4 regions of the Cedecea neteri genome follow, and region 4 is predicted to be linked to each of the others. Evidence: predicted binding sites of a transcription regulator. Region 4 holds the regulator's gene; each other region holds the start of a gene.
The links. Region 4 encodes CRP, which controls carbon source genes, mostly activating them, when cyclic AMP is high. Its sites were predicted from a motif close to ATGTGANNNNNNTCACAT; they were not measured.
Positions count from the first base shown of each region.

Region 1: the regulator CRP is predicted to act here: its motif matches at 2,920-2,937, upstream of cytR (DNA-binding transcriptional regulator CytR).
Region 2: the regulator CRP is predicted to act here: its motif matches at 4,696-4,713, upstream of LH86_RS16270 (sugar transporter).
Region 3: the regulator CRP is predicted to act here: its motif matches at 3,498-3,515, upstream of rbsD (D-ribose pyranase).

Region 1 is NZ_CP009459.1:1,194,337-1,202,125, forward strand. Features, by position in the region: gene hslU (HslU--HslV peptidase ATPase subunit) at 1-117, opposite strand, end outside; gene hslV (ATP-dependent protease subunit HslV) at 127-657, opposite strand; gene ftsN (cell division protein FtsN) at 747-1,751, opposite strand; gene cytR (DNA-binding transcriptional regulator CytR) at 1,841-2,875, opposite strand; gene priA (primosomal protein N') at 3,037-5,235, opposite strand; gene rpmE (50S ribosomal protein L31) at 5,442-5,657, shown strand; gene metJ (met regulon transcriptional regulator MetJ) at 5,763-6,080, opposite strand; gene metB (cystathionine gamma-synthase) at 6,357-7,517, shown strand; gene LH86_RS05675 (bifunctional aspartate kinase/homoserine dehydrogenase II) at 7,520-7,789, shown strand, end outside.
Region 2 is NZ_CP009459.1:3,465,074-3,472,862, forward strand. Features, by position in the region: gene LH86_RS16245 (methyl-accepting chemotaxis protein) at 1-276, opposite strand, end outside; gene LH86_RS16250 (aldehyde dehydrogenase family protein) at 479-1,870, opposite strand; gene ptrR (putrescine utilization regulator PtrR) at 1,972-2,841, shown strand; gene LH86_RS16260 (SDR family oxidoreductase) at 2,842-3,678, opposite strand; gene LH86_RS16265 (PhzF family phenazine biosynthesis protein) at 3,800-4,591, opposite strand; gene LH86_RS16270 (sugar transporter) at 4,788-5,987, shown strand; gene LH86_RS16275 (MarC family NAAT transporter) at 6,036-6,704, opposite strand; gene marR (multiple antibiotic resistance transcriptional regulator MarR) at 6,892-7,326, shown strand; gene marA (MDR efflux pump AcrAB transcriptional activator MarA) at 7,347-7,739, shown strand; gene marB (multiple antibiotic resistance regulatory protein MarB) at 7,778-7,789, shown strand, end outside.
Region 3 is NZ_CP009459.1:1,094,771-1,102,559, forward strand. Features, by position in the region: gene ravA (ATPase RavA) at 1-1,290, opposite strand, end outside; gene kup (low affinity potassium transporter Kup) at 1,515-3,383, shown strand; gene rbsD (D-ribose pyranase) at 3,599-4,018, shown strand; gene rbsA (ribose ABC transporter ATP-binding protein RbsA) at 4,029-5,543, shown strand; gene rbsC (ribose ABC transporter permease) at 5,540-6,505, shown strand; gene rbsB (ribose ABC transporter substrate-binding protein RbsB) at 6,533-7,420, shown strand; gene rbsK (ribokinase) at 7,489-7,789, shown strand, end outside.
Region 4 is NZ_CP009459.1:717,218-725,006, reverse strand. Features, by position in the region: gene pabA (aminodeoxychorismate synthase component 2) at 1-302, shown strand, start outside; gene argD (bifunctional acetylornithine/succinyldiaminopimelate transaminase) at 392-1,612, shown strand; gene LH86_RS03530 (YccS/YhfK family putative transporter) at 1,615-3,699, opposite strand; gene crp (cAMP-activated global transcriptional regulator CRP) at 3,762-4,394, opposite strand; gene LH86_RS03520 (OsmC family protein) at 4,707-5,111, shown strand; gene LH86_RS03515 (phosphoribulokinase) at 5,148-6,017, opposite strand; gene LH86_RS03510 (YheU family protein) at 6,108-6,326, opposite strand; gene LH86_RS03505 (hydrolase) at 6,328-7,344, opposite strand; gene LH86_RS03500 (LysE family translocator) at 7,405-7,789, shown strand, end outside.

The sequences.
Region 1 (7,789 bases), 480 kb from region 4:
CTGCATACGGCGCCAGCGGTTACGTAAGGCGATAGCGACGGAGCGCTTAGCGTTGTCCTGGCCGATAATGTGTTTATTCAGCTCGCTAACAATTTCGCGTGGGGTCATTTCAGACATGGGAGATCCTTACGCTTTAGACGGTAATTCTTCGATGGTATGGAAGTGGTTGGTATAGACGCAGATATCACCTGCAATATCCAACGCTTTCACAGCGATATCGCGCGCGCCCATTTCGGTATTTTCCAGAAGGGCACGGGCTGCAGCCTGGGCGTACGGGCCGCCGGAGCCAATGGCAATCAGATCGTTTTCAGGCTGGATGACGTCCCCGTTACCGGTGATGATCAGCGACGCGCTTTCGTCGGCCACGGCCAGCAGCGCCTCAAGCTTGCGCAGCATGCGGTCGGTACGCCAGTCTTTTGCCAGCTCAACGGCGGCTTTAACCAGGTGACCCTGATGCATTTCCAGCTTGCGCTCAAACAGTTCGAACAGCGTGAAGGCATCCGCAGTACCGCCGGCAAAACCTGCGATCACTTTATCGTTGTACAGGCGACGTACTTTTTTGACGTTACCTTTCATGACGGTATTACCCAGCGTGGCCTGGCCATCGCCGGCAATAACCACATGGCCGTTACGACGTACACTTACTATTGTTGTCACGATCGGACCCCTTTTGCATCAGCTAAACAGGAGCCCTGCGCGGTGCGCAGGGCCTAATGCCATTATAAATGGGGGGCAATTTTGGGGTTTCAACCCCCGGCGGCAAGACGAATACAGCTGGTATGGCCAGCCATCTTCAGCCGATTGATGGTACCGTCGGCATTGTCTTTACCTTTGATTGGCCCAATGACGACGCGGTTCCAGCCGTTATTGGTGGTAATGCGGGAGTCAAACCCTTCAAATGCCAGCTGAGCACGAACTGTTTCTGCCTGCTCGCTGCCTTTAAACGAACCACACTGCACCATCCAGCGTTTTTCGTCTTTTTTCTCCTGAGCAGCAGGAGCCTGCTTAGCTACTTCCGGCTCACGCGTAATTGGCGCAGGCTGAGCTTCACGCTGAACCGGTTTGGTTTGTTGTGGCGCTTTTTGCTGGCTGTGCGGCGGCGTCTGCAGCAGATCCTGATACGGCTGCTGGTTATTTGCCGTTGAGGTTTTCGGCTGTTGCTGCGGCACAGTTTTTGGCTGCTGGTATGGCTGTTCCGCTACACGCTGCTGAACCCGAGGCTGCTGCGTTTGCGTGTTCCACTGCTGCTGTTGCACGGGCTGAGTTTGCTGCACAATCTGTTTCTGGCGCTGCAGCGTTTGCTGGCGCTGGGCAGGCGTTTGCTCATTCCACGGGACTTCATTCAGCTGCGTTGGCTGCTGGCGCATATCCGCCTGCATTTGCTCGAGCAACTGGCGCTGTTCGTTGGTTAGCTGACTTTGATTCATGACTTCGCCGCCGGCGGTAGGTTCGGTAGGCGCACGGACGCCGGGCTGGCGGTTTTCCAGCTCTTTAATATAACGCCAGCGCTCTTCTGGTTTTGGCGGCAAGCCATTGCCGGTCACTTTGTGGCCAGGGAGCGCGTCAATCTCTTCTTTCTTATGGTGAGTAATAAAGTAAAGAGCGCCAACAAAGGCCACCACGACTGCGGCCGCAATGGCAACCATCGTTGGAGAGACGGAGGGCAGACTACGTTGCTTTTTGCGGGGTGTACTTTTTTTGCGCCGCGTCCCTGCCGATTGCCCGCGGCTTACATAATCTCGTTGTGCCACTATCGTTTCGCTGTCTTTATTCGTTTATCAGTCCGCCATGTTACTTAAGGGGCGGGGCTTTGACCAGTTTATGCAGTCTTAAAAACGGCTCAATTTCTGCTGCCGGGCGCGGCGGTACTGCCTCGCTCAATAAGATCGCAATCCAGCAGGCGTGAGCCGCTGTTAACGTTTTGGCCGTTCATGTTGTCCAGCAATAGCAGCATAGCTTCCTTACCAATATCGAAACGGGGTTGCGCTACGGTGGTGAGGGGCGGGTCACAGAACTGCGACAGGGCAATGTCGTCGAAGCCCATAATCGATAAATCTTCCGGCACTTTAAGCCCGCTGCGCTTCGCCTGAGACAGCGCCCCTAGCGCCATCACGTCGCTATGGCAGAAAATGGCGGTTGGCGGTTCGGGCAGGGCAATAAGCTGTGCCAGCGCTGCGGCGCCTGCTTCATAGGTGAAATCACCGCGTGCAATATAGTGAGGATCGACGACGATGCCGTTGCGGCGCAGCGCCTGAACGTATCCCTGTAAGCGATAATGGCAGAGCGGCATTTCTTCAGGCCCGGCAATACAGGCAATGCGCTGATGCCCGAGCTCTTGCAGATAGTAAACGGCGTTAAAGGCGGCGGTCAGATTGTCGATATGCACCGTGGGCAGTTCCAGCTCAGGGGCAAACTCATTGGCCATGACCATCGGCGGCAGATTGCGCTGCTCTTCTTTGCTGGCGTCAAACGGCAGGCGTGAGCCCAGCAGCAGCATGCCATCAATTTGTTTGGTGATGATCAGGTCGATGAAGGTTTTTTCCTGCTGATTTTGGTGGGCGCAATCGCCAATCAGCACGAGGTAGCCGTGTGAAGCTGCGGTGACTTCAATCCCGCGAATGATTTCGCTGAAAAACGGATCGCAGATATCCGGCACGATGACCAGAATAGTGCGTGATTCGCTGCGTTTGATGTTACGCCCCAGAGAATGAGGCAAATACCCCACTTCAATCGCCGCCTGTTCCACGCGATTACGGGTGCTTTGTGAAACTTTGTCCGGGTTCATTAAGGCGCGGGATACCGTTGCAGTAGACACTTTTGCCTGCACGGCGACATCTTTCATGGTGGCATTCACCACCGGTTTCTTCGGCTTCACTTCTTCTCCTCACATGCACGCCGCTATCGTCAACACTCCTGTGTGTCTGACAGTCATCACATTCTTAGCAGAAGTTGGCTGTAAGCGGTTACAAATTTTTCACAAGAAATGTGATGAGTATTAGATTTTTCGATCGGCTTCGCATAACCAGCCCGATTGTGCTACCCGTCGATAGGATCGACATCCAGCATCCATTTCACTTTCCGGGCTTCGGGGAGCGTGTTGATCAGCGTGAGTGAATGGCTGACCAGTTTTTGCAGGCGCCCGCGTGACGGGTGCTGCAGCAAAATTTGCCAGCGAAAACGCCCGCCGCGTTTTGGCTGCAGCGAAGGAACCGGCCCCATGATCCAGAGCTGCTCATCGCGCAGCGGGCTGGCTTCCAGCAAATTACGCAACTGCTGCAAAAATAGCGGCGCCTGGTGGTTGGTCTGATCTTCGGCCCGAATCAACACATGGCTGGTGTACGGCGGCAAAAATACCGTTTGGCGCTCGCTCAATGCCTGGCTGGAAAACGCGTCGTAGCCTTTGGTCAGCAGCGTTTGCAGCAAAGGGTGTTCCGGATGGTGCGTTTGCAGCAGGACTTCACCTTGCTTACCGGCTCGCCCCGCTCGGCCAGAAACCTGGACGTAGAGCTGGGCAAAGCGTTCGGCAGCACGGAAATCTGCGGAGAAAAGCGCGCCGTCTACGTCGAGTAAGGCGACCAGCGTGACATCAGGGAAGTGGTGCCCTTTAGCCAGCATTTGTGTGCCGATTAGAATTCGTGCGCCGCCCCGGTGCACTTCGGCCAGCTGTTGTTCCAGCGCGCCTTTGCGGCTGGTGGTATCGCGGTCGATACGGGAAATCGGTACGTTCGGGAATAGAGGCTCAAGGCTGTGTTCAAGCTGCTCGGTCCCCATCCCCACCGGAACCAGATGCGTGGAGCCGCACTGCGGGCACTGCTGCGGGATCGCGCGCTGGCTGTCGCAATGGTGGCAGCGCAGGTGGCGCTGGCCCTGGTGCAGCGTGTAGTAATGATCGCACCGTGCGCATTCCGCAATCCAGCCGCATTCGTGGCAGAGCAGGGCAGGGGCATATCCGCGGCGGTTGAGGAAAAGGATCACCTGGTTATCCGCGGCAAGATGCTCGCCGATCTTTTTTAGCAGCGCTGGGGCTAAACCTGCTTTGAGCTGCTGCCCTTTCAGGTCAACAACCTGCTGGTGAGCCGGGCGTGCGTTTCCTGCACGTTTAGTCAGGCGTAACTGGCGATATTTTCCCACCTGAACATTGTGCAGAGTTTCTAACGCTGGCGTTGCCGAGCCGAGAATGATCGGAATGTTTTCAGCATGCGCCCGGTAAACGGCTAAATCGCGAGCGTGGTAGCGCCAGCCTTCTTGCTGTTTGTAGGAGCTGTCATGCTCCTCATCGATGACGATGACGCCGAGACGGCAGAACGGCGTGAACAGAGAAGAACGGGTACCGATGACGATGGCTGCCTCACCGCTGCGTGCTTTTAGCCACACGCTGAGCCTTTCGCTGTCATTTAGCCCGGAATGCAAGACTTCAACCGGCGCGTTAAAACGTTCCCGGAAGCGGGCGATGGTTTGCGGCGTCAGGCCAATTTCGGGCACCAGCACTAAAGCCTGCTTGCCCTGCGCCAGCACATTTTCAAGCACGCTGAGGTAAACCTCAGTTTTGCCGGAGCCGGTGATGCCGGCGAGCAGCCAGGCGGAGAAATGGTCTGATTCGCTGTGGATAGCCCCCACGGCGGTGGCCTGTTCCGTATTCAGTCGCAGCCGTTCACCAGCCACGGCATAGCTTGACCGCCAGTCTTCTTCCGCAGGCGCTGCGCTTTTTAAATCACACAGGCCTTTTGCTCTCAGCGCCTGTAACCCAGGTTCACTGATTTCCAGCTCGCTGATTTGATGCCGCCAGACAATATTGTGCCGCAGCGCCGCCAGCGCCTGCTGCTGTTTAGGGGCGCGTTTGAGACTGTTCAGGTCAACGGCTTTGCCTTCTTCCGTAGCAAACCAGTACCAGAGTGGAGCGTGGTGCGCGGGTTTCCCCTGGCGAAGAAGAATAGGCAGAGCATGAAAGAGCACTTCGCCAATCGGGTGATGATAATACTCCGCAGCCCACAGCAGCACGCGCCAGAGTGAGGGCGTGAACAGCGAGCGACCATCGAGAATTTCGCCAACGGGTTTGAGTTTTTCCAGCGGCAGATCGCTCGACTGGCTGACCGACATGACGATACCGACAGCTTCGCGTTGCTTGCCAAACGGCACCTGCACGCGGCAGCCTGCGCTAACCTGCACGCCGTCTGGCAGCAGATAGTCGAAGGTACGGGCCAGCGGAACCGGCAGTGCAACGTGGGCTACGGGCATGAAAGCATCCAGGCTGAAAAAAATGACGTATTAGTGTACACTGTGCGCTTGCAAAATTGCGGATCAGTTTGCACCGGGTGAGCAATTTCTGTATGATTCGCCGCCTTTGATGCGCAGTTTTGGTATCAAAAAACCTAATTTATTAACATCGCGTGGTGTCTGGCGTTAGGGCTGGAAGAGCGACGCGGCCTTTACCGAGGTTTACCATGAAAAAAGATATCCATCCTAAATACGAAGAAATTACTGCAAACTGCTCTTGCGGTAATGTTATCAAGATCCGCTCCACCGTAGGTCACGATCTGAACCTGGACGTATGTGGTCAGTGCCACCCGTTCTACACTGGTAAACAGCGTGATGTTGCTACCGGCGGCCGTGTTGATCGCTTCAACAAGCGCTTCAGCGTACCAGGCGCGAAAAAATAAGTTTCGCACTCTGGAAAGAGAAAGGCGCCTGAAGGCGCCTTTTTTGTGTCTGTTATCCGGTAAAACAATAAGAAAAGGCGCCCGCAGACGCCTTAACACCAGATCTTAATATTCCCACGTATCCGGATCGATCCCCAGTTCACGCATGATGACCTTAGCATCTTCCGGGATTTCATCGCTGCGCTCTTTGCGCAGGTCAGCATCGTTCGGCAGCGGCTGGCCGGTGAAAGCGTGCAGAAAAGCCTCGCACAGCAGTTCACTGTTGGTCGCATGACGCAGGTTATTCACCTGGCGACGCGTGCGCTCATCGGTGAGGATCTTCAACACTTTCAGAGGAATGGAAACCGTAATTTTCTTTACTTGTTCACTCTTCTTACCGTGCTCAGCGTAGGGGCTGATATATTCGCCGCTCCATTCAGCCATGAGATACCTTAATCCTCTTAATCTATGAAAACGTGCCAAAGCCGGGTAAATCCGCGGCGTTGACGATTATCTCTTTTAGTGTACAGCACAGGATAACCCTTTCCTGAGCGCGAAACTCAGACATATACACTCTAAAACGCATAATTTTAACGGCTATTTGCCTTTTGCTCAATCTATACGCAAAGAGGTTTAGATGTCCAGATGTATTGACGTCTATACTGCGGTTGTTTACTCTGAGGCCTGACTTTTATTCGACCAGCAAGGATCGGACATACAATGACGCGTAAACAGGCAACCATCGCAGTTCGTAGCGGTTTGAATGATGACGAGCAATACGGCTGCGTCGTTCCACCTATCCACCTCTCCAGCACCTATAACTTTACCGGCTTTAATGAACCGCGTGCCCATGACTATTCACGCCGGGGTAACCCAACGCGCGACGTAGTACAGCGGGCGTTAGCGGAACTGGAAGGTGGCGCAGGGGCAGTCATGACCAATACCGGCATGTCAGCCATTCACCTGGTCACCACAGTATTCCTGAAACCTGGCGACCTGCTGGTTGCGCCTCACGACTGTTATGGGGGCAGCTATCGCCTGTTCGATAGTCTTGCAAAACGTGGGGCTTATCGCGTTTTATTCGTCGATCAGAACGATGAAGACGCTTTAAACTCTGCGCTGGCGGAAAAACCCAAGCTGGTTCTGGTAGAAAGTCCAAGTAATCCATTGTTGCGCGTCGTGGATATTGCGAAAATCTGTGCCGCAGCGCGTGAAGCGGGCGCAATCAGCGTGGTGGATAACACCTTCCTGAGCCCGGCACTGCAAAACCCGCTGGCGCTTGGCGCCGACCTGGTTCTGCACTCTTGCACCAAGTATCTCAACGGCCATTCAGACGTCGTTGCTGGCGTGGTGATTGCAAAAGATCCGGCCACGGTCACCGAACTGGCATGGTGGGCGAATAACATTGGCGTGACAGGCAGTGCATTTGACAGCTACCTGCTGTTGCGTGGCCTGCGCACTCTGTCGCCGCGTATGGAAGTGGCTCAGCGTAATGCTCAGGCCATTGTTGAGTTTCTCAAGCAGCAACCGTTGGTGAAAAAGCTGTATCATCCTTCACTGCCGGAAAACCAGGGCCACGAGATTGCCGCCCGTCAGCAAAAAGGGTTTGGCGCGATGCTGAGCTTTGAGCTGGACGGTGACGAGCAAACGCTGCGTCGTTTCCTGGGGGCGCTGTCGCTGTTTACCCTGGCAGAATCGCTGGGGGGCGTGGAAAGTTTGATTTCTCACGCCGCAACCATGACCCATGCGGGCATGGCACCGGAGGCGCGGGCCGCCGCCGGAATTTCTGAGACGCTGCTACGCGTTTCAACAGGTATAGAAGATAGTGAAGATTTAATTGCCGATCTGGAAAATGCCTTCCGGGTCGCTGCCGAGGGGTAAGCATGAGTGTTTCAGCACCAGCAGGGACGCCGGTTCGTCAACTGCACAAGTTTGGGGGCAGCAGTCTTGCCGATGTGAAATGTTACCTGCGCGTGGCGGGTATCATGACCGAATATTCCAGACCGGGTGACATGATGGTGGTTTCGGCCGCCGGCAGTACCACTAACCAGTTGATTAACTGGCTCAAGCTGAGCCAGAGCGACAGGCTTTCCGCGCATCAGGTGCAGCAAACGCTGCGCCGCTATCAGAGCGATCTTATTAGCGGTCTGCTG
Region 2 (7,789 bases), 1.9 Mb from region 4:
GAAGTAAACGCCCGCCCGGTTCAGCAGGTCACTGGTCATCAGCAGCGAGGTTCTCGCCTTCTCCATGACCACCTGTTGCTGATGAAGCTGGTTATTTTCGAGGACGCTCTGGCGGGTTTCATGCAGGATGTTGGACAGGGACACGGTGGAGAGAATTTGTAGCACGGAAAAGAGTGCGATAACGCCAACCACCCCGCTCAGCAGCCCGAACTCGCGAGGGCGGCGGGCAACCAGCCTGAAGGGATTTAAACGGCGAAAAATTTGACTTATGCTCATGATTTTCTTCAGTAACACAACGATGCCGCGAGTGTACTGAGCGAAAATGACAGAATTATTTCATTCTCATGACAAACAAGGCCACCTTCACGGCGGCCTTACTTTTTACTGATTTCGCGGGCATAAACCAGCACAACGTCTGCTCTTACCGGGGATAACAAGCATTATTCCTCCCCGGCAAACCGACGTCAGGGGGGCTAAACTAGCGCCGGTCTTTCCACACGGTCTGGATGTTACAGAACTCATGCAGCCCGAAGTGCGAAAGTTCGCGGCCAAACCCGCTCTTTTTCACCCCGCCAAACGCCACGCGCGGATCGCTGGCGCTATACCCGTTGATAAACACCCCGCCGCATTCAAGGCGTGCCGCCATCTCCAGCGCCAGCGGCTCATTGGCGGTATATACCGTCGCGGAGAGGCCATAATCGCTGTCGTTTGCCAGTTCAAGGGCATGCTCGCTGTCGCGGGCGACGGTAATTGCGGCCACCGGGCCGAATAATTCCTGACGGAACGCGGTCATCTCTGGCGTGACATTAGTGAGCACGGTCGGCGCATAGTAGTTGCCCTCTCCAGGTAATTTATCCCCGCCGATCAGAAGTTTTGCGCCCTGCTTAAGTGACGTTGTCACTTGTTCGTGCAGCTCATCACGCAGATCGTAGCGCGCCATCGGCCCAATGCGATTAGCCTCTTCCTGCGGCGTACCAACCTCATAGTTTTTCAACTCGGCAATAAAGCGGTCGGTAAAGGCTTCGGCAATCCCGGCTTCAACGATAAAGCGTTTCGCGGCGGCACAAACCTGCCCGGTGTTCTGGAAGCGCCCGGCCACCGCGGCCTTCACGGCTTCGTCGAGATCGGCATCATTCAGTACGATAAACGGATCGGAGCCGCCCAGCTCCAGCACGCATTTTTTCAGCGCGGCACCTGCCTGGGCACCAATCGCAGCACCTGCTCGGCCGCTGCCGGTCACGGTAACGGCGGCCACGCGCGGGTCGTTAATCGCCTGGCTGACCCCTTCCGGCGTCACGTTAAGCAGTTCGAACAGTGAAGGCACAAAGCCTGCGTCAACAAACATCTGCCGAATGAGTTCGGCGCAGCCCATCACGTTTGGTGCGTGTTTCAGAATATAGCTGTTCCCGGCCAGCAAAATCGGCACCGCCCCGCGCAGTACCTGCCACAGCGGGAAGTTCCACGGCATTACTGCCAGGATCGGCCCCAGAGGACGGTATTCAATGACCGCCTTATTGTTTTCAACCTGGGTCGCTTCTGCCCCCAGCATCGCCGGTCCGTGCCCGGCATACCAGTCGCACAGGTTAGCGGACTTCGCCACCTCAGCGCGGGCCTGCAAAATAGGCTTGCCCATTTCGGCGGTGATCATTTGTGCCATCGCTTCGCCATGTTTACGCACCGCCACGCCCAAATCACGCAGCTTCTGCCCACGCTCGTTGATCGGGGTAACGCGCCAGGCGTTAAAAGCCTGCTGGTTACGGGCCAGCGCGGCATCAATCTGCGCAGCGTTCTCGAAAGGATAAACCGCAATACGCTCACCGGTAGCGGGATTGCGTGAAATGGCGTGGGTTTGTCCGGTTACTGATTGCATGGTGGTGCCTCGACAGGTGAATGAGATGTTAACAGTAGCCTTGAGGCGCGAAGTTTAAAAATGAATAATACTAAGCAAACCCTTCACGATTTGAGAAAGCTATGGATCTCACTCAGCTGGAAATGTTTAATGCCGTCGCGGAAACCGGCAGCATCAGCGCCGCCGCACAGCAGGTACACCGCGTCCCGTCGAATCTCACGACCCGCATCAAGCAGCTGGAAGCCGATTTAGGCGTGGCGCTGTTCATCCGCGAAAACCAGCGCCTGAAGCTCTCCCCGTCCGGCCACAGCTTCCTGGCCTACAGCAAGCGCATCCTGGCGCTGGTGGATGAAGCGCGCATGGTGGTGTCCGGCGATGAACCTCAGGGTCCGCTGGCGCTGGGCTCGTTAGAAAGTACGGCGGCGGTACGCATTCCTGGCGTGCTGGCAAACTTTAACCAGCGTTACCCGAAAATCCATCTTTCTCTCACCACCGGACCTTCCGGCGACCAGATTGACGGCGTACTCGAAGGCCGCCTCGCCGCCGCCTTTGTTGATGGCCCGGTGCTGCATCCTTCCCTCGAAGGCGTGGCAGTCTATCGCGAAGAAATGACTATAGTCGCGCCAGCGGATCACGCCCCAATCCACAGCGGCGCCGACGTTAACGGCGAAAGTATTTACGCCTTCCGGGCAAACTGCTCCTACCGTCGTCACTTTGAGGGCTGGTTCCACGACAGTCAGGCCATGCCGGGCAAGATCCACGAAATGGAGTCTTACCACGGAATGCTGGCCTGCGTGGTTGCTGGCGCAGGGCTGGCGCTGATGCCAAGAAGTATGCTGGAGAGTATGCCTGGCAGCCATCAGGTGAGCACCTGGCCGCTGCCGGACGATAAGCGCTATCTGGACACCTGGCTGCTGTGGCGCAGAGACGCCAAAACCCGCCAGCTGGACGCTTTTATCTCGCTGCTGGAACTGCCTTCGCAGGTGCCTTAACTAAGCCTTGAGATCGCCATACTTATAAGCGGCGGTGACCCCGCCGTCGATCAGGATATCGCTCCCGCTGATATAGGTGCCGTTGGGGCCAAAGAGAAACTCCGCCAGCGCGCCAATTTCGTCCGGTGTGCCGCCTCTGCCTGCTGGCGACTTCGCCAGCATATTCCAGTAGAACTCCCCGCGTTCGGCGCTGTTCAGTTCGTCATAGGCCAAAGGGGTATACACGATCCCGGCGCTGATGCAGTTGATTCGCGCGCCTCGCCGCCCCCATTTTACCGCCTCGGCCATCACCCGCAGCGCATTGCCTCGTTTTGACAGCTGATACGCATACAGGCTGTCATCAATAGCTTTGACTCGCGGTAGTTCCAGCAGTTGTTCCGGCGGTAACGTGGCTAGCTCGTCGGCCTCGGTCTGCGTCAGCGCGTCCACATCCAGCCGGTGGCTGGACTGCGAGCCAATCACCACCCCGGAACCTCCCGCGCCGATAACCTGCCCGAACGCCTCAAACACCACCGCCGTACCGTAGAGATCGACGCGGAGAATATCCTGAGCGGCAGCCTGGGAAGGTGAAAGCCCGGCGGTGTGGATCACGCCCTTCACTTCTCCGTGGCCACAGGCCAGGTCCACCAGCTTTTGAATCGATTCCCGCGAGCGAACATCAACCGCGGTGGTGCTGACCCGGAAACCCGCCTGCTGCAATGTTTTCTGCGCGATCGCGCTATTTTCCGGCGTAATATCGGCCAGCAGAATATGTTTGCCGGTGCCGACGCGGCGGGCAATCGCCTGAGCAATCGACCCGCTGCCGATAACAACAATAACGTCCTGGGAAGAAGGCATGTTTTTCTCCTGAATTGTGGAATGCAATAAGGCTAGCACGGCCGGACTCATCAATAATCGACTCCGACGTGCTAGCCTTTATGAACTGCATTCATTAATCCCGGTGAATTTTGCCCGGCAGTTAGCGCAGCAGCACTTTCCCCACCAGATAGGTCACGGCCTTGCCGCCAATCAATACCCGTTCACCCTTATACTGGCAGCGCAGGTCACCGCCGCGATAAGAGACCTGCCGCGCCAGCAGATGCGTTTTATTCAGCTTATCCGCCCAGTAAGGGATCAGCATGCTGTGAGCGGAGCCTGTGACGGGATCTTCCGGCACCGATTCCCCCGGGCAAAAGAAGCGGCTGACAAAGTCATACTCACCTTCGCCCGGCGCGGTGATACAGACCATTTTTTCCAGCGGGATCATGGCGTTGATATCGGGCTGAATCGCCTCAACCTGGGCCTGACTTTCCAGTACCACCATATAATCACGCCCGACGCGCACCTCTTTGCACTCGCTGATGCCCAGCGTCGCCAGCAACTCGGGCAGCGGCGTAATCTCCTGCGTTTCCCAGGCCGGGAAATCCAGCGTCAGCCACTCGCCGTTACGCGTCACGGTCAGCGGGCCAACAAAACGCGTGCTGAAATGGATCGTCGCCTCGGGGTAATCCAGATGCTCGAAAATAACGTGCGAAGCCGCCAGCGTGGCGTGCCCGCAAAGGTTGATCTCCCCCTGGGTCGTGAACCAGCGCAGCTCGAAGCCCTCATCCGTGTTCACAAAAAAAGCCGTTTCCGACTGATTATGCTGCTGTGACATTTTCAGCAGCGTTTCGTCCGGCAGCCATTCGCTAAGCGGGCAAACCGCTGCCGCGTTGCCGCCAAACGTCGTGTCTGCAAAGGCGTCTACCATATAAAAGTCAATTGCTTGCATTGGCGTTACTCCTGCTTTTCATTGTTATTTTCTTCATCTCTACCATGACATAGTCGCCCAGGCTGCGCTGCTTTTTTTCTACCGAACCCAGCCGTAAGCCTCAAATGAGACGTAAATCACAAAATGGGTTGTATCGTCGATCTGATGGTTTTATGATCGCGCCATTCCTACCCCTTATTTACCTGCACAATCCCTTATGACAATTGCTACCGTTTCGCGCAAAACGGCGTGGCTGCGGGTCGTCACTCTCGCCGTCGCCGCCTTTATTTTTAACACCACCGAATTTGTGCCCGTCGGCCTGCTGTCCGACATCGCGCAAAGCTTTGGCATGGAAACCGCGCAGGTCGGGATCATGCTGACTATCTACGCCTGGGTGGTAGCCCTGATGTCGCTGCCCTTTATGCTGATGACCAGCCAGGTTGAGCGCCGTCGCCTGCTGATTAGTATCTTCCTGCTGTTTATTGCCAGCCACGTGCTGTCGTTCCTCGCCTGGAATTTCACCGTGCTGGTTATCAGTCGCATCGGGATTGCTTTCGCCCACGCTATTTTCTGGTCGATTACCGCTTCCCTGGCCATTCGCATGGCGCCGGCGGGCAAAAAAGCTCAGGCGTTAAGCCTGCTCGCCACCGGCACGGCGCTGGCGATGGTGCTGGGTTTACCTATCGGGCGTATCGTCGGGCAGTATTTCGGCTGGCGTACCACCTTCTTCGTTATTGGCGTCGTGGCAGCCATCACGCTGTTCTGCCTGATAAAACTTCTGCCCAAACTGCCAAGCGAACATTCTGGCTCGTTGTCCAGCGTGCCCAAACTGTTCCGCCGCCCGGCGCTGGTCAATATCTATGCCTTGATCGCGGTGGTGGTTACCGCGCATTACACCGCCTACAGCTACATTGAACCTTTCGTCCAGCAGATAGCCGGGCTTAGCGCTAACTTTGCCACCCTGCTTTTACTGCTGTTTGGCGGCGCGGGCATCATCGGCAGCGTGCTGTTTGGCAAATGGGGGAATAAATACGCTTCGGGGCTGGTGTCCGGCGCGATTGCGCTGATGGCCGCTTGCCTAGTCCTCCTGCTGCCCGCCGCGCAAAGCGAACTCACCCTTGCCGGACTCAGCCTGTTCTGGGGCATTTCAATCATGATCGTAGCCCTGGGAATGCAGGTTAAAGTCCTGGCCCTGGCGCCGGATGCCACCGACGTGGCGATGTCGCTGTTCTCCGGGATCTTTAATATCGGCATTGGCGCGGGCGCGCTGGTGGGGAACCAGGTCAGCCTGCATATTTCCATGTCAGATATCGGCTTTATCGGTGCGATTCCGGCGCTTATCGCGCTGGTCTGGTCCATTGTGGTGTTCCGCCGCTGGCCGGTGGCTCTGGAAGAACAGCCCCAGGCCACGCATTAACAAAAATGCCCTCATCACGAGGGCATTTTTCTTTCCGGCACGCTCAAATCAGGCGGGATAAGTTTTAATAATTTCCAGCACGCCGTTAATAATAAACTGCACGCCCATACACACCAGCAGGAAGCCCATCAGGCGGGAAATCGCTTCAATACCACTTTTGCCCACCATACGCATAATCGCGCCAGAACTGCGCAGGCTGGCCCAAAGAATCACGCCCACTGCCAGGAAAATCAGCGGCGGCGCAACGGTTATGACCCAGCTCGGGAAGTCGGAGCCCGCCCGCACGGTAGACGCGGAGCTGATGATCATCGCGATGGTGCCCGGCCCTGCCGTGCTCGGCATCGCCAGCGGCACAAAAGCGATATTGGCTTCCGGCTCTTCGCTTAACTCTTCCGACTTGCTTCTCGCCTCGGGGGATTCATGCGCTTTCTGCTGCGGGAACAGCATACGGAAGCCGATAAAGGCGACGATCAAGCCCCCGGCGATACGCAGCCCGGGAATCGAAATCCCGAAGGTGTTCATCACCACCTGCCCGGCGTAATACGCCACCATCATGATGGCAAACACATTCACCGAAGCCATGAGTGCCGTGCGGTCACGCTGCCGGCTGTTCATGTCCCCGGAAAGCCCAAGGAACAGCGCCACGGTGGTGAGCGGGTTCGCCAGCGGCAGCAGTACCACAAGGCCAAGGCCGATGGCCCTGAGTAAATCCATCATATTTTTATCCTTTTTTTGTCCTTTATTGAGCAGCTATAGCGCAGGTTAGACTATAGCAGCCCGCAGTTTACTGACCGCTGTTGAAGCGTTTTAGCTATTCGTGGCATCGGCTGAATCATCACGTTGACTTATACTTGCCTCGGCAATAGTATCTGCCGTGACTAATCTACTTGCCTGGGCAAACATAGTGAAAAGCACCTGTGATCTGTTTAACGAAATGATCCCCCTCGGGCGATTGATCCACATGGTGAATCAGCATAAAGATCGCCTGTTAAACGATTCACTCTCCCCGCTGGATATCACCGCGACCCAGTTTAAGGTGCTGTGCTCCATTCACTATGAAGTGTGTATTACCCCAGTCGAGCTGAAAAAAGTGCTTTCCGTTGACCTCGGTGCGTTAACCCGAATGCTGGACCGCCTGCTGTGCAAAGGCTGGGTCGAGCGTTTGCCGAACCCCAACGATAAGCGCGGCGTTCTCATCAGGCTGACGCCAGAAGGCGTGGCGCTGTGTGAAGAATGCCGAAACCTGGTGGGGCTTAGCCTCCATAAAGAACTCACTAAAAACCTGACGGACGACGAAGTCGATACGCTTTATCGCCTGTTGAAAAAGGTATTGCCGTAAACCTGCAAAGAGGTGAAACGATGTCCAGACGCAACAATGATGCGGTCACAATTCAAAGCATTTTGGGGTGGATTGAAGAGAACCTGGAAACCCCGCTCTCGCTGGAGAAGGTTTCTCAGCGTTCAGGCTACTCCAAGTGGCATCTGCAGCGGATGTTTAAAAAAGAAACCGGCCACTCAATGGGCCAGTACATCCGTAACCGTAAGCTGACAGAAATCGCGCTGAAGCTTAAAGAGAGCAACGAACCGATCCTTTATCTGGCCGAGCGCTACGGTTTTGAATCGCAGCAGACCTTAACCCGCACCTTTAAGAACTACTTCTCGGTGCCGCCGCACAAGTACCGCGTAACCCGTCTCGCTGGCGAAGGCAAATATCTGCACCCGTACAACCAGTATTGCAGTTTGTGTAACTAACGCATCACCGTCTGTTTTGCAGACGTAACCGAGGAAATATGAAAGTCATC
Region 3 (7,789 bases), 380 kb from region 4:
CGTGGCCTGAAGGCTGACATCGCGAATAGTCAGGTGCAGGCCGTTGTCCACTTCAAGGTTAAGCAGCTGTGCAAAGCCAATGCCGTTCAGCTTGCCGCGGATCTCGCCTCCTTTATTAAGCCACTGCGCCAGCGCCTCACGCGCCAGGGTGATATGAATCACTTCGATATCGTGCAGCTTCAGCGGCTTTTGCAGTAAAAGCGTCAGCGTTTCGCCGGTTATCTCATCCGGCAGTTGGTACTGCGGTTTGCGGCTGAACATGCCGGTCTGCTTGAGGACGGTAAAAGCATCCCGGTCACTACTTTGCTGCTGGAGTTGAAGGTGGCGCTGCACGATGGCGCTGAGTTTGCTCAGAATGGCCTGCTGCTGCCACGCGTGCCCGGTCATCAAAACTTCAATCTGCTGCTGCATTAAATTCATGGTCGCCGTGTCGTGCCACAGGCAGTCTTTGAGCAGGATAAGATCGATAGGCGCCACGGCATCGCGGCCGTTAAAGAAGGCGCTGGCCTGCAGCAGACGAATGGCTTTTTTCCAGCGGCGGTCGGAAACATAAGGCGCCCCCGGCGTGGCCTCAAGCAGCTGCCTCAGGGTGAAGATCAGTTCAAAAACGTCGTCCGGCAGCGCAACACCGCCAATTTGCTGCTGCCAGGTGAAATATTCTTCATCTGTAACCTGCAGGTTTTCGGTGACCGGATTAAAGTTTTCGTCGTGCTGGCTGATGAGCATTGAGCGGAAATTCGCTTTGTCCTGCACCTTGTCGAGCCAAAGGCGGATCAGCATGCGGTCATACAGTGCTTCCAGGCTGCTGTCCGCTTCGGGCAGCTCGTTGGAGGCGGCCACCAGCAGGCGCATAGGGATTTTTTCTTCGCTGGCGCCGTTGCGGAAGCGGCGTTCGTTAATGGCGGTCAGCAGGGTGTTGAGAATTGCCGGGCCGGCTTTCCAGATCTCATCCAGAAACACGATTTCGGCTTCCGGCAGGTAGCCGGCGGTCAGGCGCTCATAGCGGCCTTCATCTTTTAGCGCCTGAATAGAAAGCGGGCCAAAAACTTCTTCTGGCGTTGAGAAGCGAGTCATTAGATATTCAAAGGCGCGCGCTTCGCGAAAGGCAAATTTAAGGCGGCGAGCGATCAGGCTTTTTGCAATGCCTGGCGGGCCAAGTAAAAAGACGCTTTCGCCGCTCAGTGCCGCCAGCAAGCAGAGACGAACGGCGTGCTGACGTTCAAAAAGTCCCTTTTCCAGCGCCTGGCTGAGACGAGAAATTCTTTCAGCCAGCAAATGTGATTGAGCCATAATTAGCTTTGCATCCTTACGCGGTTAACCCTGTGGAGAAACGCGAGTATAGCGTTTATTTTTAGCCAGTTAATGTGCTGATTATGCCGCATGCAACGTTTGAGCTGAGATAAGTCAAATGCATTTAGGAGTACGATTTACACAATTATCGTGCATACTGTGCGCCGTTTTGTGGGCCAAGGGACTAAGCACACGTTTTCGGGATTCCAACAAAAGATTAGTCTATGAGCGCTGATAATAAACAATCGTTGCCGGCCGTTACGCTGGCTGCTATCGGGGTTGTGTACGGTGATATTGGTACCAGCCCGCTTTATACCCTTCGTGAATGTCTGTCCGGGCAGTTTGGGTTTGGCGTTGAACGCGACGCCGTGTTTGGCTTTTTGTCGTTAATTTTTTGGCTGTTGGTACTGGTCGTCTCCATCAAATATCTCACCTTCGTGATGCGGGCGGATAACGCCGGGGAAGGCGGGATCTTAACGCTGATGTCGCTTGCCGGGCGTAATACGACGGCGCGAATGACCTCTGTACTGGTGATCATGGGGTTGATTGGCGGCAGCTTCTTCTACGGCGAGGTGGTTATCACGCCGGCGATATCGGTGATGTCGGCCATAGAGGGCCTTGAGATAGCCGCGCCGCAGCTCGATCAGTACATTGTCCCCCTTTCTATTATTGTTCTGACGCTGCTGTTTATGATTCAAAAACACGGCACCGGCATCGTGGGCAAGCTGTTCGCGCCTGTTATGCTGCTGTGGTTCCTGACGCTAGCTGTACTGGGGGCGCGCAGTATTATCGGCAACCCGGAAGTTCTGCAGGCGCTTAACCCGGCCTGGGCGGTGAATTTCTTCGTGCAATATAAAGCCGTGTCGTTCGTTGCGCTCGGGGCGGTTGTGCTGGCTATCACCGGCGTTGAAGCGCTGTATGCCGATATGGGGCACTTTGGTAAGCTCCCTATTCGTATCGCATGGTTTATTGCGGTTCTGCCGTCATTAGTCCTTAACTATTTTGGTCAGGGCGCGCTGCTGTTAAAGAACCCGGAAGCGATTAAAAACCCGTTCTTCCTGCTGGCACCTGACTGGGCGCTGATCCCGCTCCTGGTTCTGGCGACGCTGGCAACGGTGATTGCCTCTCAGGCCGTGATTTCCGGCGTATTCTCGCTGACGCGTCAGGCGGTTCGCCTGGGTTATCTCTCGCCGATGCGCATCATCCATACTTCGGAAATGGAATCCGGGCAGATTTACATTCCAGCGATTAACTGGATTCTGTATATCGCCGTGGTGATCGTCATCGTTAGCTTCGAACATTCAAGTAACCTGGCGGCGGCATACGGGATCGCAGTAACCGGCACGATGGTGCTGACCTCGATTCTCTGCTGTACCGTCGCGCGCAAAAACTGGCACTGGAATAAAATTGCTGTGCTCCTGATGTGCGTGGGCTTCCTGTTTATCGACGTGCCGCTGTTCTCTGCTAACCTCGAGAAAATCGTCTCCGGCGGCTGGCTGCCGCTCACGCTGGGGCTTGTCATGTTTACCATCATGACGACGTGGAAGAGCGAGCGTTTCCGCCTGCTGCGCCGCATGCACGAGCACGGTAACTCTCTCGAAGCGATGATTGCGTCCCTTGAGAAGTCTCCGCCTGTTCGCGTGCCTGGCACAGCGGTTTATATGTCCCGCGCGTTGAACGTGATCCCGTTTGCTATGCTGCATAACCTCAAGCACAACAAAGTGTTACATGAACGAGTCGTTCTGCTGACGCTGCGCACCGAAGACGCCCCATACGTTCACAACGTTAAGCGCGTTTCTATTGAGCAGCTGTCGCCCACCTTCTGGCGCGTGGTGGCCAGCTACGGCTGGCGTGAAACGCCGAACGTGGAAGAGATTTTCCACCGCTGCGGTCTGGAAGGCCTGAGCTGCCGGATGATGGAAACCTCGTTCTTCATGTCGCATGAGTCGCTGATTATCGGTAAGCGTCCTTGGTACCTTCGCCTGCGCGGCAAGCTGTTCCTCGCCCTGCAGCGAAATGCGCTACGCGCGCCTGATCAGTTTGAGATCCCGCCGAACAGGGTTATCGAACTGGGCACCCAGGTCGAGATTTAAGTCAGCCAGTCTTTACTGGCCTGATGCCCTCACCCCGGCCCTCTCCCACAGGGAGAGGGAATAAACATTAAAAACGGCAACCATAGTTGCCGTTTTACTTTTGCTGTCGAAACGTTTCGATGTTGATCACACTTCTTTAACCTGGTGGTTGTTTAACCGTCACCTCTTTTCCTACACTCATTATCAGCGAAACGTTTCGCTAGTGGAGCAGGAAAATGAAGAAAGGTACCGTTCTTAACGCTGATATTTCGGCCGTTATCTCCCGCCTGGGGCACACCGATACGCTGGTGATTGCCGATGCCGGGCTGCCAATTCCGCGCCATACTCAGCGCATTGATTTGGCATTAACTCACGGCGTTCCGGGCTTTATGCAGGTCGTGGACGTGGTAACGCAGGAAATGCAGGTTGAGGCGGCAATCATTGCTTCTGAAATCAAACAACATAATCCCGCACTTCACGAAACGTTGCTCATCCATATTGAGCAACTGCAAAAACACCAGGGAAACACCATAACTATTCGTTACATCAGCCATGAGCAGTTCAAGCAGCACACCGCGGATGCACATGCGGTTATTCGCAGCGGGGAGTGCTCCCCGTATGCGAATATCATTCTCTGTGCCGGCGTAACCTTCTGAGGAGGTCAGCATGGAACCCTTACTGCAACTTAAAGGGATCGATAAATCGTTCCCAGGGGTGAAAGCCCTGTCTGGCGCGGCGTTGAACGTCTACCCGGGCCGCGCCATGGCGCTGGTGGGTGAGAACGGCGCCGGCAAATCCACGATGATGAAAGTTCTGACCGGGATCTATACCAAAGATGCCGGTTCGCTGCTGTGGCTGGGAAAGGAAACCGCCTTTAGCGGGCCAAAAGCCTCTCAGGAAGCTGGCATCGGGATTATCCACCAGGAACTCAACCTGATCCCGCAGCTCAGCATCGCGGAGAACATCTTCCTTGGCCGTGAGTTTGTCGGGCATTTTGGCAACATTGACTGGAAGAAGATGTACCGCGAAGCCGACAAGCTGCTGGCGAAGCTGAATTTACGCTACACCAGCGAACGTCTGGTGGGCGAGCTGTCGATTGGCGATCAGCAAATGGTTGAGATTGCCAAGGTGCTGAGCTTTGAGTCCAAAGTCATCATTATGGATGAACCGACCGATGCGCTGACCGACACGGAAACCGAGTCGCTGTTCCGCGTTATCCGTGAGCTGAAGGCTCAGGGCTGCGGCATCGTTTATATCTCCCACCGAATGAAAGAAATTTTTGAGGTGTGCGACGACGTTACCGTTCTGCGTGACGGGCAGTTTATTGCCGAGCGCGAAGTCTCCACGCTTACCGAAGATACGCTGATCGAAATGATGGTTGGCCGCAAGCTGGAAGACCAGTACCCACATCTGGACAAGCAGCCGGGCGACATTCGCCTGCGGGTTGATAACGTATCTGGCCCAGGTGTGAAGGAGGTTTCTTTCACGCTGCGCAAAGGCGAAATTCTTGGCGTTGCCGGGCTGATGGGCGCCGGGCGTACCGAACTGATGAAAGTGCTGTACGGCGCTCTGCCCAGAACCGGCGGCTATGTGGCACTCGATGGCCGCGAAGTGGTAACGCGTTCTCCGCAGGATGGCCTGGCTAACGGCATCGTTTATATCTCTGAAGACCGCAAGCGTGATGGCCTGGTATTAGGGATGTCGGTGAAGGAGAACATGTCGCTGACCGCGCTGCGCTATTTCAGCCGCGGGGCCGGCAGCCTGAAGCACAAAGATGAGCAGCAGGCGGTACAGGACTTTATTCGCCTGTTCAACGTCAAAACGCCGTCCATGGAACAGCCAATCGGCCTGCTTTCCGGCGGTAACCAACAGAAAGTCGCCATCGCGCGCGGCCTGATGACCCGCCCGAAAGTGTTGATCCTCGACGAGCCAACTCGTGGCGTGGACGTCGGGGCGAAAAAAGAAATTTATCAGTTAATTAACCAGTTTAAAGCCGAAGGGTTGAGCATCATCCTTGTGTCGTCCGAGATGCCGGAAGTGCTGGGCATGAGCGACCGCATTATGGTTATCCACGAAGGGCGACTGAGCGGTGAATTCTCCCGTGAAGATGCCACCCAGGAGGCGCTGATGGCCGCGGCCGTCGGTAAGCTTAATCGAGTGAATCAGGAGTTAGATAAATGAGTACCCAGACCGTGTCCACCCGTCGCTGGTTCACCAAAGCGTGGCTGATGGAGCAAAAATCGCTGATCGCTCTGCTGGTGCTGATTGCGATTGTCTCGGCCCTGAGCCCGAACTTCTTTACCGTGAATAACCTGTTCAACATCCTGCAGCAAACCTCGGTGAACGCCATTATGGCGGTGGGGATGACGCTGGTCATTCTGACCTCCGGGATCGACCTGTCCGTCGGTTCTCTTCTGGCATTGACCGGGGCGGTGGCGGCCTCAATTGTGGGCTTTGAGGTGAATGCGCTGGTGGCCGTTGCCGCTGCGCTGGCTCTTGGGGCTGCCATTGGTGCCGTAACCGGTGTGATTGTCGCGAAAGGGCGGGTTCAGGCCTTTATTGCCACGCTGGTGATGATGCTGCTGCTGCGCGGGGTGACGCTGGTTTACACCAACGGCAGCCCGATGAACACCGGCTTCTCGGACAATGCGGACCTGTTTGGCTGGTTCGGTATTGGCCGCCCGCTGGGGATCCCAACGCCGGTCTGGATCATGGCGATTGTCTTCCTGGCCGCGTGGTACATGCTGCACCATACTCGCCTGGGACGTTACATCTATGCGCTCGGCGGTAACGAAGCGGCGACTCGTCTGTCAGGCATTAGCGTCAACAAAGTGAAAATCATCGTCTACTCTCTGTGTGGTCTGCTGGCGTCACTGGCCGGGATCATCGAAGTAGCGCGTCTTTCCTCTGCGCAGCCAACGGCGGGCGCGGGATATGAACTGGATGCTATCGCGGCGGTTGTGCTGGGCGGCACCAGCCTGGCAGGCGGCAAAGGCCGGATTGTCGGCACGCTGATCGGGGCATTGATCCTCGGCTTCCTGAACAACGGTCTGAATTTATTAGGTGTTTCTTCTTATTACCAGATGATCGTCAAAGCGGTGGTAATTTTGCTGGCGGTGCTGGTGGACAATAAAAAGCAGTAAAACCATAACCCTACAGGACATCTGACTATGAACATGAAAAAACTGGCTACCCTGGTTTCCGCTGTCGCCCTGAGCGCCACCGTAAGCGCAAACGCCATGGCAAAAGACACCATCGCGCTGGTGGTTTCTACCCTGAATAACCCGTTCTTCGTGTCGCTGAAAGATGGCGCGCAGAAAGAAGCCGACAAACTGGGCTACAACCTGGTGGTGCTGGATTCACAAAACAATCCGGCAAAAGAGCTGGCCAACGTGCAGGACTTAACGGTTCGCGGCACCAAATTAATGCTGATTAACCCAACGGATTCCGACGCGGTGGGCAATGCCGTTAAGATGGCAAACCAGGCTAAAATCCCGGTGATCACCCTCGACCGTATGGCCAACCAGGGTACCGTGGTGAGCCACATCGCTTCTGATAACGTTGCTGGCGGCAAAATGGCCGGTGATTTCATCGCTAAGAAACTGGGCGACGGCGCGAAAGTTATTGAACTGCAGGGTATTGCCGGTGCTTCCGCGGCCCGTGAACGTGGTGAAGGTTTCAAACAGGCAGTTGCGGCACATAAATTTGACGTACTGGCCAGCCAGCCTGCTGACTTCGATCGTACTAAAGGCCTGAACGTTATGCAGAACCTGCTGACTGCACACCCTAATGTTCAGGCTGTGTTTGCTCAGAACGACGAAATGGCACTGGGTGCCCTGCGTGCGCTGCAAACCGCGGGTAAATCTGATGTGCTGGTCGTTGGTTTCGACGGTACAGCTGACGGCGTGAAAGCGGTTGAAGGCGGCAAATTGGGCGCAACGGTTGCCCAGATGGCTGACCAGATCGGCGTTATCGGTGTGGAAACCGCTGATAAAGTGCTGAAAGGCGAGAAAGTAGATGCGAAAATCCCGGTTGATTTGAAACTGATCACCAAATAAGAATCAAAGAAAAGCAGGGCAACGCGCCGCTCAGGCATGAGCGGCGCACTCAAACTGGATATTAAGATATGAAAAGCACAGGCAAACTCGTCGTTCTTGGCAGCATCAATGCTGACCATATCCTCAACCTCGAACATTTCCCTACTCCTGGCGAAACCGTTACCGGGCAGGGGTATCAGGTGGCGTTCGGCGGTAAAGGTGCGAACCAGGCCGTTGCGGCAGGGCGCAGTGGAGCAGACATTGCGTTTATTGCCTGTGTGGGCGATGACGATACCGGCGGCCGCGTGTGTAAGCAGCTTGCCAGCGACAATATTGATACTTCGCCAATCAGCACGATTAAAGATGAAGCGACCGGCGTGGCACTGATTT
Region 4 (7,789 bases):
CCTTTGGGGCGACTATCGTACGGGCCGAACAGGTGATGCATGGCAAAACCTCCGCCATCAGCCATAACGGCGGCGGCGTATTCCGTGGGTTGAATAATCCGCTGACCGTGACGCGCTATCATTCGTTGCTCATCGATCCCGATACCCTGCCTGACTGCTTCGAGGTTACGGCGTGGACGGATAAGCAAGAAATTATGGGCATCCGTCACCGTTCGTTGGATCTTGAGGGCGTGCAGTTCCACCCGGAAAGTATTCTCAGCGAGCAGGGGCATGCGCTGCTGGCGAATTTCCTCCAGAGATGAATTGTCACTTGCCTGTGTTTGGTTTTTTATGCATATTTCGTGATTATATTTTCATTAATATCTAACGCATAAAAACGGGTGGGGAATAAATGGCAACTGAACAATCAGCGGTTACGCGGGCAACTTTCGATGAAGTGATTCTGCCGATTTATGCACCAGCAGAATTTATTCCAGTGAAAGGCAAAGGCAGTCGCGTGTGGGACACCGCCGGGAAGGAGTACGTGGACTTTGCCGGGGGGATCGCCGTCACCGCGCTGGGGCATTGCCACCCCGCGCTGGTGGAAGCGCTGAAAACCCAGGGCGAAACCCTGTGGCACACCAGCAACGTCTTTACCAATGAGCCTGCCCTGAAGCTTGCCCGTAAGCTGATTGATGCCACTTTTGCCGAGCGCGTCGTCTTCATGAACTCCGGTACGGAAGCCAACGAAACGGCCTTTAAGCTGGCCCGCTATTATGCTTCGACTCGCCATAGCCCGTACAAAAGCAAAATCATCGCCTTCTACAATGCGTTTCACGGACGTTCGCTGTTCACCGTTTCCGTGGGTGGGCAGGCTAAATACTCCGACGGCTTCGGCCCGAAACCTGCCGATATTATTCATGTGCCGTATAACGACCTCGCGGCGGTGAAAGCGGTAATGGACGATCATACCTGCGCGGTGGTGGTGGAGCCGATTCAGGGCGAGGGCGGGGTGACCGCCGCGACGCCGGAATTCCTGCAGGGGCTGCGCGATTTGTGTGATGAGCACCAGGCGCTGCTGGTCTTCGATGAAGTGCAGTCCGGCATGGGCCGCACGGGCGAGCTTTTCGCTTATATCAACTACGGCGTCACGCCTGATATTTTGACCAGCGCCAAAGCGCTCGGTGGTGGTTTCCCGGTGAGCGCAATGCTGACCACCAATGAAATTGCCTCCGCGTTCCATGTAGGCAGTCACGGCTCTACCTACGGCGGTAACCCGCTGGCGTGTGCGGTGGCCGGGGCTGCTTTCGATATCATCAACACGCCGGAAGTCCTTAAGGGCGTAGCGGCCAAACGTCAGCTTTTCGTTGAGCAACTGCAAAAGATAAACGCACAGTTCGATCTGTTCAGCGACATTCGCGGCATGGGGCTGTTGATTGGTGCAGAGCTTAACGAGAAGTACAAAGGACGCGCCCGCGAGTTTCTTTACGCTGCCGCAGCTGAAGGTGTGATGGTGTTGAACGCCGGGCCGGACGTCATGCGTTTCGCACCTTCGCTTATTGTCGAGGATGCGGATATCCTGGAAGGGATGCAGCGCTTCGCCAGAGCGGTTGCCCACGTGGTGGCGGCTTAAAACTAACTCGAGCGCCGCAGACGGCGGCTCAGCCAGATCCCATGATGAGGCCGCTGGCGCCAGGCTACCGAGGAGATGGTATGCATGGTGTTCAGGTGGCCAATAATCCGCTGTAAATGCTGCTCCATGGTGCTTAACGGCCCCGTGGGCAGCGTGTCCGGTTCCAGAATATTCGCGTCGTTTGACCCGCCAGGCCCGTCATACTCTAGCCTTTGCTGGCAGCGCTGTAATCCAATTTCACAAGACTGCAGGTACTTCTGCGCCAGGTCTGGCGTCAGCATGTTGTGTTCGCGCGCCAGGGTGGTCATGGCGTTGATATGCTCGACGATGAACTGGCTGTGGGTTACCCACAATTTCATGTCGGCCAGGTAGTGGGAGTTAAAGCCTGGCTCCTGCATCGCCTGATTGAGCGAGTTGAAAAGCGCGTTGTGCGCCTGATTGACTCGCATACGTTGCCAGGCCAGCGGCGTGGGCTCCGGATCGTTGCTTAGTATCAGCCTAATAGCATCCTGATCCGCCTCCAGTGCGTCGTGGGCGTTCTGACGCAGCAGGCCGGTTTGCCACTGCGGCCACAGCCAGATCATGCCGCCAAAGGCAATCAGGCAGCCGAGTAGGGTGTCTATGAGCCGGGGAATGATGTAACTTTCGGCGCTGAGAGTGATGAGCTGCAGGGTATATACCGCGGTGACGGTAAAACCAATGGTGGCCCAGCCGTAGCTTTTGCGGATGAACAGGTAGCTAACCAGCGTAATCATTAACATCGCCAGCAGGGTGTAGCTGTCCGGGACGTGGAAGTGCAGGGTGATACCGGCGATACACAACCCTGCCATGGTGCCTGCCGCCCTGTGAACGATGCGCACCCGTGTTGCACCGTAGCCGTTTTGCGTCACGAACATCACCGTCATCAGGATCCAGTAAGGCTTTGGCAGGTGTAAGAAGGAGCCCAGCAGGCTGGCAATGGTCAGCATCACGCCTAAACGCGCGGAGCTGCGCAAAGCAGAGGATTTGAACGAGAGATAGCTTTTCAGGGCCGGGAAAAACGGCAGACGGCGCTCACGGTCTTCCATTAAATCTCTTACGTACAGCGGCCGCTGAGTTTTCAGTACCCGGGCAATGCGGCTGAAGTGGTAATGGCAAAATTGCCCTACCGGATTATCCGGGTTCTGTCGGGCGATTTTTTCCAGCGCGTCGATCTGCTTGTCCATGGTAAAGCGCGTTGGATAGCGGTGATAAAGAATATCGTCTGCCAGCACGCGCAGACGCGCGGCGATGGTTTGGGCATTCCAGCGGATCACAGCTTCCGCATGGCTTTGCTCGACCAGTTTTTGCACCTCTTCAGGCTGGTGCAGGCTTACCGAAATGTGTTCCTGCAGATCCAGCGCAACCTGGAAAGCGCGTAACAGGCGCTTGTAGCCGTTTTGCTGGTTGGCCGACAGCATATGCAGCTGCTGGTAGCAGGTGGTGATCAGGTCGACGGCTTTTTGCTGGCGGGCCAGCAATGGGGGCAGCGCTTTTTCCGGGTCGGTATGCTGGGTTAGCAGGCTGTATTTTGCTTCGCAGTAATCTGCCAGCTGGCGGTAAAGCAGGCTGAGCGACTCCCTGAGCGGCTGTTCACGCCATAGCCGGAACCAGAACCAGTTGAAGGCGCCGTACCAGATGGTGCCGAAGATATAGAGCACCATTGGTTTCCAGATCGGCATATTTCCGGCCATGCTGAGCGTAAAAATAGCGGCGATCAGCGATGCGGGCAGCAGGCGAGCGTGAAGTGAACTGATTTCCGCCGTCACGCCGAGCAGCAGAGCCATGACGATCAATATCGCAGGCAGAGGGATGTGGGTGTAAAGCAGCAGAAGCTGCAGGATAAGGCTGCTGAGGGCGAACAGGCTGCCGCCAATAATCAAACGTTTGAAAAAGCGTTTGTGTGGCGTGTCCAGCCCGGCAATGTTGCAGCAGGCGGGAACTAACGAGAAGAGCAGGCCGTTTTGCAGGCTGCCAAGCAACAGGCCGATAGCCACGGGAAGACACAGCACAAGCGTTTGCCTAAGCGCGTAGTTAACTTCCGGGTGGTAAATTAATCTCTTCCACATAGCCTGAATTGTAGAGACAAAAAAGGCGTGTTACCGAAGCGACACGCCTTTATAAGGGCTAATTAACGGGTGCCGTAAACGACGATCGTTTTACCGTGGGCAGAAATGAGATTCTGATCTTCCAGCATTTTCAGAATACGGCCAACGGTTTCGCGGGAGCAGCCCACGATCTGACCGATTTCCTGGCGGGTGATCTTGATTTGCATCCCGTCCGGGTGGGTCATGGCATCCGGCTGTTTAGCCAGGTTAAGCAGCGTCTGAGCGATACGGCCAGTCACGTCGAGGAACGCGAGGTTGCCGACTTTCTCAGAAGTCACCTGCAGGCGGCGTGCCATCTGGGAAGAAAGACGCATCAGGATGTCCGGGTTGACCTGAATTAGCTGACGGAATTTTTTATAGGAAATTTCAGCTACTTCACAGGCGGTCTTGGCACGAACCCAGGCACTGCGTTCCTGGCCTTCTTCGAATAAACCTAATTCACCAATGAAATCACCCTGATTCAGATAAGAAAGGATCATCTCCTTGCCTTCTTCATCTTTAATCAGAACAGCTACGGAGCCTTTGACGATGTAGTACAGCGTCTCCGCCTTTTCACCCTGGTGAATCAGCGTGCTCTTCGACGGATACTTATGAATGTGGCAATGAGACAAGAACCATTCGAGAGTCGGGTCTGTTTGTGGTTTGCCAAGCACCATGCGCGGTTATCCTCTGTTATAAACTGGCTACCAAAGACAAGACATGGGACCTCTTGTCTGGCGTTGCAATCGTGAAATTTTCCCAAGCCCTGGGAGCTGGCGTGCAGGTTCGCCCTGCTGCCTGTAATTAGTCGTTTCCTCTGCTTACGGCATAAACGTCTCTGTATCGCAGCAGCATCCGGATTGTTTTAGCATAGCTTTTGGTAAGTGTCTTGTATTGTCTCGTTTCAGCATGACTTGGATCGCCTTACGTTGCCAGTTTTCACGTAGACGCGTAATCTGAAAGAAAATTTTATTACGGGAGTAGGTAAAATGCAGGCACGTGTTAAATGGGTAGAGGGCATGACCTTCCTCGGAGAATCCGCTTCTGGCCACCAAATTTTGATGGACGGTAACTCCGGGGATAAAGCGCCAAGCCCGATGGAAATGCTGCTGATGGCCGCGGGCGGTTGTAGCTCAATTGACGTGGTGTCGATTCTGCAAAAAGGCCGCCATGACGTGACGGATTGTGAGGTGAAACTGACTTCTGAACGTCGTGAAGAAGCGCCACGTCTGTTTACCCGCATCCATTTGCATTTTGTTGTAACCGGGAAAGAGCTGAAAGAGAGTGCCGTTGCCCGCGCCGTTGAGCTGACTGCAGAGAAATATTGCTCGGTGACGTTGATGCTCGAGAAAGCCGCAGAGATTAGCCACAGCTACGAAATTATTGAAGCATAAAGTGAAAAGGGCGGTATCGAGACCGCCCTTACGCCATCAGGCAATTTTCCTGCCTTCCGCCAGCCGCTGCACCAGCGGGGCCATGATCAGCTCCATCGCCAGCCCCATTTTTCCGCCCGGCACCACCAATGTATTGATGTGGGAGATAAATGACCCCTGCAACATCGCCAGCAGATAAGGGAAGTCGATGTCATCCAGCCCACGGAAGTGAATGACCACGAAGCTTTCGTCCAGCGACGGAATAGCTCGCGCGGCAAATGGGTTAGAGGTATCCACCGTTGGAACGCGCTGGAAGTTGATATGGGTACGTGAAAACTGCGGCGTAATGAAGTTGATGTAATCGTCCATGGAACGCACCACGGAATCCATCACCGCTTCCCGTGAATGGCCGCGTTCGCTGGTATCGCGCACCAGTTTCTGAATCCATTCCAGGTTAACGATGGGCACCACGCCTACCAGTAAATCGACGCAGTCGGCGACGTTATGCTGAGGGGTGACCACGCCGCCGTGCAGACCTTCGTAAAACAGGACGTCGGTGGGTTCGGGGAGCGGTTGCCACGGGGTAAAAGTGCCCGGCACCTGGTTCCACGGTACGGCTTCATCATAGGTATGCAGGTATTTACGCGATTGCCCTTTTCCGGTCTGGCCGTATTCGATAAAGGTTCGTTCCAGTAACCCGAAGTCGTTGGCGTCCGGCCCAAAGTAGCTAATATGGCGGCCAGCATCGCGTGCTTTGCGGATAGCCATGTCCATTTCCGGGCGGGTATAACGGTGGAAACTGTCGCCTTCAACTTCGGCGGCGCGCAGGTTGAGCTGCTGGAAAATCTTGCGGAAAGCGAGGCTGGTGGTGGTGGTGCCGGCGCCGCTGGAACCTGTGACCGCAATAACCGGGTGTTTGGCTGACATAGGGTGAAAACTCCGTGAGGGATCGGAAAAGAGGTCTGTAACTGCTTGTTATACTTTTCAGCCAGTATAGATCACCCTGCCAGTTAGCGGTCAGCCGCGAAACTGCCCGCGCGGCATAATGTTCACCGTTTCATGGAGTTCAGACCAAACCAGCACGGCCTCGCCGCTTTGTAACTGGCGCTTCACGTCGGCGACTTTTTGCGTCAACGAGCGCTCCTGCTCACCATAATCGGTGCCTTCCCGTAATACAAAAGATTCAATCAAATTGTCGAGCGTTTCAGGGGCGAGATCTTGCCAGGGAATGATCATTTTAGTGGTCCAGGAAGCGGGTTAGCCAGTCGGGAATACGCTGCTCAAGCCACATCTGTGGGCGCAGCAGAGTCCCGCCGACAAAGCCAACGTGGCCGCCGTAAGTCGTGAGCTGGTAATGGATATTGGGCGGCAGCGTTTCGCGATCCGGGATGACGTGGTGATCCATAAAAGGGTCGTCTTTGGCATGGATAATCAGCGTCGGAGCGGCAATTTCCGGCAACAGCGGCATGGCGCTGCACTGGCGATAGTAGTCCAGCGCGTCGGCAAAGCCATGGATCTTCGAGGTAATTAAATCATCGAACTCGCGAATGCGGCGCAGGCTTTTCAGCTTGCGGAGGTCGATAGGCAGCGAGCCAGGGTAGCTCTTCAGCTTACGGGCGGCATTTTTCTTCAGCAGATTCAGCAGGTAATGCTGATAGACGCGCGAGAAGCCCTGCTCCATGTGGTAGCAACACTGCTCCAGCATCAGCGGGGCGGAGACAATCACGCCGGCTTTCAGCGTGCAGGCCGCGCCCTGTTTTGCCATCAGGCAGGCGAGCATGTTCCCGCCCAGCGAGAAGCCAACGGCGGCTGTTGGGACTTCACCGTAGCGCTGATTCAACCATTCGAGGAAGTAGGTGCCGTCTTCCGTTTCCCCGGAGTGGTAAATGCGTTCTTTGCGGTTTGGCACGCCGCTGCAGCCGCGAAAATGCATCACCACGCCCAGCCAACCGCGTTTTTTCGCCGCTTCTATCATGCCGTGGGCGTAGGGGCTGTGGAGGCTGCCTTCCAGTCCGTGAAACACGACTAAGCGTGGTTTGTGCATGGCAGTTTGCGGATCTTCGCTCCACGCAAGATCGACAAAATCCCCGTCCGGCATATCCAGACGCTGCCAGTGGGGTTTGAAATTGATTCGACGACGAATCAAACGTGGGATCATGGTTTGCAGATGCGGGTTACTGAGTCCGCGCATCGGGCGGAAATCGTCACCTTCATCATGATGAATATTCAATTCTAAAGGACTTGTACTGGCCATATCACACTGTTAGTTTCGTTTAGTTCGCTAATTATTCTTCGGGTGTGGAGCACCCAATTCATGGACTTAACGCTTTTTCTTTCGATGCTGGGCTTTCTCTGGGTCGCCGCCATCACACCTGGCCCTAATAATACGCTACTTACCGCGTCCGGGGCGAATTACGGTTTCTTCCGCAGCCTGCCGCTGATGATTGGCATTATGCTCGGGATGCAGTGCATTTTAGTGCTTGTTGCCTTCGGCGTAGGCAGCTTAATCCTGCTTTACCCCGCCCTGCACCTTATCCTGAAGATTGCCGGGAGCGTTTACCTTTTGTGGCTGGCCTGGAAAATTGGCACCGCGAAATACGAGCGCCTGGAAACGGATGCGGCCCCGCCGTCTCCGGTACCTTTCTGGCAGGGCGGCCTGCTGCAGGTGATTAACCCTAAAGCCTGGCTGATGGCGCTGG